2 regions of the Marinobacter shunpengi genome follow, and region 2 is predicted to be linked to the other one. Evidence: predicted binding sites of a transcription regulator. Region 2 holds the regulator's gene; the other holds the start of a gene.

Region 1 (2,400 bases), on a different contig from region 2:
CGGCCGGCGCGCTGACGCCCAGTCGTGCACGGGTATGGATGGTGGCAAGCATGAAGATCTTCCTTGATGTTATAGGCCCCGGCGGTACTGCCTGTGCCGCCTTTTATGGGGGATTCAGTCCTGTGCCGGGTTGGCGCTGTGTGTCTGCTCCAGTTCGGCAACCCGCTTCTCCAGTTGCTCCAGACGCTCGCGGGTGCGAAGCAGCACTGCCTGCTGGGCATCGAACTCCTCCCGTGTCACCAGTTCCAGCTTCGAAACAACGGACATGACCGCAGCGCGGGCATGGTTCTCAACATCGTCCCGGGCCGCCCGCGCCATGTCCGGAACGAACTGACCGAACTGTTGCTGGACCTGGCCCAGCAGATCGTTGGGAATCTTCACCGCATTCTCTCCGTTGTCTTCTGTGGGTTCCCGGTCACCAGCCTCGCACCACAACGGTGGGGCTGGAGGCCTTCTGTTCGCCGGGAGTGTAACACAGCCCGGTCCCTGCCATACTATTCAAAGGAAGTCCCCTGAAGCTGGCTGACACCCCGTCGTCGTCGGTGACGGTTTCAGTGGATAACCGCCCAAAGGGAATGGACGTTTATCAAACTGGGCGCACCTGTCTTGAGCAGTTGCACCAAATTGGTTCTCGCTCCATATCGCTGCGCTATAATGGCGCACACTTTGGAACCATTTTGGTTCACCAATATCGTAATACACTGTTTTTAAAATATTTTTTTGCGTTGGCACACACGATGCTTTGAGCCTTGCACGCAATCCGCACAATTGGTGTGCGAGGTAGCAGCATCCCGAACCCGGTCGATCCACGATGCAGTGGCCAGAAAACCGGGACGGCTAAATCCAAGGAGACAGCAATGAAACTTGTGACAGCGATCATCAAGCCTTTCAAGCTGGATGATGTCCGTGAGGCACTATCCGAGATTGGCGTTCAGGGCGTAACCGTAACCGAAGTGAAAGGTTTCGGCCGTCAGAAAGGGCACACCGAACTCTACCGTGGTGCCGAGTATGTGGTCGACTTCCTTCCCAAAGTGAAGGTGGAAGTGGCCATCGGTGACAACCTGCTGGACCAGGTCATCGAGTCCATCACCAAGGCGGCCAATACCGGCAAGATCGGTGACGGCAAGATCTTCGTGACCGAGCTGGAACAGGCCATCCGTATCCGGACGGGCGAGACCGGCGAAGAAGCCGTCTGATCCCGGGCGCTTAAGCAGTCAGGCCAACGCAAAAAATCCAACATCCTGTTAAGCCTCGTGCGGAGGGCTTCCAATGGAAAACAGTGTATTTCATTTACAGTACGCGATAGACACCTTTTATTTCCTGGTGTGCGGCGCATTAGTCATGTGGATGGCAGCAGGCTTTGCCATGCTGGAATCCGGTCTGGTTCGCGCCAAGAACACCACCGAAATCCTCACCAAGAACGTGGCCCTGTTCGCAGTGGCCTGCACCATGTACATGATCTGCGGTTACGCCATCATGTACGATGGCAGCATCTTCCTCAGCGGCATGGGCAGCGTTGACGTCGGCGGCGTGATGGGCGAATTCGCCGAGCGCGGTGACTTCGAAGGCGGCTCCATCTACTCCGGTGCGTCCGACTTCTTCTTCCAGGTCGTGTTCGTGGCCACCGCCATGTCCATCGTCTCCGGTGCCGTGGCCGAGCGCATGAAGCTCTGGGCCTTCCTGATCTTCGCCGTGGTCATGACCGGCGTTATCTACCCGCTGGAAGGCTCCTGGACCTGGGGCAGTGCCGATGTGTTCGGCATGTACAACCTGGGTGACCTGGGCTTCTCCGACTTTGCCGGCTCCGGCATCGTGCACATGGCCGGTGCGGCCGCCGCCCTTGCTGGCGTGATCCTGCTGGGTGCCCGTAAGGGCAAGTACGGCCCCAACGGCGAGATCCGCGCCTTCCCGGGTGCCAACATGCCGCTGGCCGCCCTGGGTACCTTCATCCTGTGGCTGGGCTGGTTCGGCTTCAACGGCGGTTCCGTGCTGAAGCTGGGTGACGTGGCCAGTGCCCACTCCGTGGCCATGGTGTTCCTGAACACCAATGCCGCTGCCGCCGGTGGCGCCATCGCCGCCCTGATCACCGCCCGCGTGATGTTCGGCAAGGCCGACCTGACCATGCTGCTCAACGGCGCCATCGCCGGCCTGGTGGTAATCACCGCCGAGCCGTCCACGCCAAGCGCACTGGTCGCCACCATCTGGGGTGTACTGGGTGGTATCCTGGTGGTACTGAGCATCGTCACCCTGGACAAGCTGCGCATCGACGATCCCGTCGGCGCCATCTCCGCCCACGGTGTGTGTGGCCTGCTGGGTCTGCTGCTGGTGCCGGTCACCAACGACGGTGCTTCCTTCAGCGGCCAGGTTATCGGTGCCATCACCATCTTCGTCTGGGTCTTC
Region 2 (2,400 bases):
AGCAGATCGGCGTACTGATCACCGACCATAACGTGCGGGAAACGCTGGATATATGCGAAAAGGCCTACATCGTCAGCAGCGGCCACATCATTGCCTCTGGGTCCGCGGATGAAGTCCTGGCCAACCAGCAGGTGAAGGAAGTCTACCTGGGGAACGAGTTCAGGCTGTAATCCGACGCCAGACCGTGCCCATTACACACTGCAACACAGTCCGCACGCCCTGCAATTGTGTTGACAGCAGCAAGGGGGTACACTCGGCAAAGAACTTGCTTGTTATTTCCAAGTATCCGGTAATGCTGATTTTTTTGCCTGACTTCAGCTATTTTTTGAGCTGAATCAGTGTTTTTTAGCAACGATTCTGTTACCGGCTACCTCAGAAGGGCGATGGATGTGAAACCATGGTGATGAAAGCCTCCTTACAGTTAAAGATGGGTCAGAGCCTGACGATGACCCCACAACTGCAACAGGCGATCCGTCTGCTCCAGCTTTCCACACTGGACCTGCAACAGGAAATCCAGCAGGCCCTGGACTCCAACCCGATGCTGGAAACCTCCGAGGAGGAAGACACCGACGAGTCTTCCGACGCCGAGCGGGACAACAACGAGGAGTCGGTCAGCGCCTCGGAAGGTGAGTCCGCAGCCGACAATACCTGGGAGGAATCGGACTGGTCGGCGGACAACAACCCGTCCGACAACATCCCCGACGACCTGCCGGTGGACACCGCCTGGGACGATATCTACCAGTCCGCGCCGGCTCCCGCCTCCCGGGGCGATGACGACAATGACTCCGATTTCGAAAGCCGCAGTCCCACTACCGAGACCCTGCACGACCATCTGGAGTGGCAGCTCAACCTGACCCCCATGGGCGAGCGGGATGCCGCCATCGCCCATGCCCTGCTGGATGCCGTGGATGAGCGCGGCTACCTGACCTCCGCACTGGAGGAAATCCATTCCGGGCTGATGGACGACGAAGACGAGGACCCGGTGGAAATGGACGAGGTGGAAGCCGTCCTGCGCCGCCTGCAGCACTTCGACCCGCCCGGTGTCTTTGCCCGTGACCTGCAGGAATGCCTGCTGATCCAGCTTAACCAATTGCCCGCAGACACCCCGTGGCTGGACAAGGCGCGACTGGTGATCACCCACTACATCAACCTGCTGGGTAACCGCGACTACGCACAACTGTTACGGCGCAGTCGCCTGAAGGAAGACCAGTTGCGGGAAGTGCTGGCGGTGATCACCGCCCTCAACCCGCACCCGGGCAACGCCCTGGACACCTCCGAGCCGGACTACGTGATTCCGGACGTGATCGTACGCAAGGACAAGGGCCGCTGGCGGGTGGAACTGAATCCTGAAATTGCCCCGCGCATTCGTGTCAATGCCAGCTATGCTTCCCTTATAAGGCGTGCCGACAGCAGTGCCGACAACACCTATCTGCGGGATCAGCTCCAGGAGGCGAAATGGTTCATCAAGAGCCTGCAGAGTCGGAACGAGACCCTGCTGAAGGTGGCGACACGAATAGTTGAACATCAACAGGGTTTTCTGGACCATGGGGAAGAGGCGATGAAACCGCTGATCCTGTCGGACATCGCCCAGGCTGTGGAAATGCACGAATCCACCATTTCCCGGGTCACCACGCAAAAGTTCATGCACACGCCCCGTGGCATCTTCGAGCTGAAGTACTTCTTCTCGAGCCACGTGAGCACCGAGGAAGGCGGCGAATGCTCGTCCACGGCCATTCGCGCAATGATCAGGAAACTGATTGCGGCGGAAACCCCGAAAAAGCCGCTCAGTGACAGCAAGATTGCCACCATGCTGGGAGAGCAGGGCATCAAGGTGGCGAGGCGAACGGTGGCAAAGTACCGTGAAGCCATGCATATTCCGCCCTCCAACGAGCGGAAGCGACTGGTCTGACACAAAGGGTCTGACAAACAGGAGAAGCCCATGCAACTGAACATTTCCGGTCATCATGTCGAACTGACTCCCTCCCTCAAGGATTACATCAACGAGAAATTCGAAAAACTTGAGCGCCACTTCGATCACATCAGCAACTGTCAGGTAACCCTGGAGGTGGAAAAGGTGCGCCAGATCGCGGAAGCCACGCTGCATGTGGTCGGCGGCGAAATCCACGCGAAGGCTGAAAACGATGACATGTACGCCGCCATCGATGCCCTGGTGGACAAACTTGACCGGCAGATCCTCAAGCACAAGGAAAAGAACGTTGACCGGATGCACGGAGCAACTGCCCGCTAACCATTGCGATACCGGAACGGCTATAATCTGACTCACAACGCTGCGGTACGGACTCGTACCGCAGCATTTTTTTATCGGGACCGACGAGCATCCATGACCGATTCGACCTTGACCATCAACAACATACTGGCGCCGGAACTCACCCATTGCCG

What was found. Region 2 encodes sigma-54, which starts transcription at its own class of promoters, with help from an activator protein. Its sites were predicted from a motif close to ANTGGCATNNANNTTGCTNT; they were not measured.
Region 1: the regulator sigma-54 is predicted to act here: its motif matches at 725-744, upstream of glnK (P-II family nitrogen regulator).

The regions. Positions count from the first base shown of each region.
Region 1 covers NZ_JBJJLA010000009.1:18,791-21,190, forward strand. The annotation lists gene ACJO3T_RS03130 (YifB family Mg chelatase-like AAA ATPase) at 1-52, opposite strand, end outside; gene ACJO3T_RS03135 (accessory factor UbiK family protein) at 115-381, opposite strand; gene glnK (P-II family nitrogen regulator) at 858-1,196, shown strand; gene amtB (ammonium transporter AmtB) at 1,270-2,400, shown strand, end outside.
Region 2 covers NZ_JBJJLA010000011.1:126,648-129,047, forward strand. The annotation lists gene lptB (LPS export ABC transporter ATP-binding protein) at 1-170, shown strand, start outside; gene ACJO3T_RS06155 (RNA polymerase factor sigma-54) at 404-1,909, shown strand; gene hpf (ribosome hibernation promoting factor) at 1,940-2,248, shown strand; gene ptsN (PTS IIA-like nitrogen regulatory protein PtsN) at 2,342-2,400, shown strand, end outside.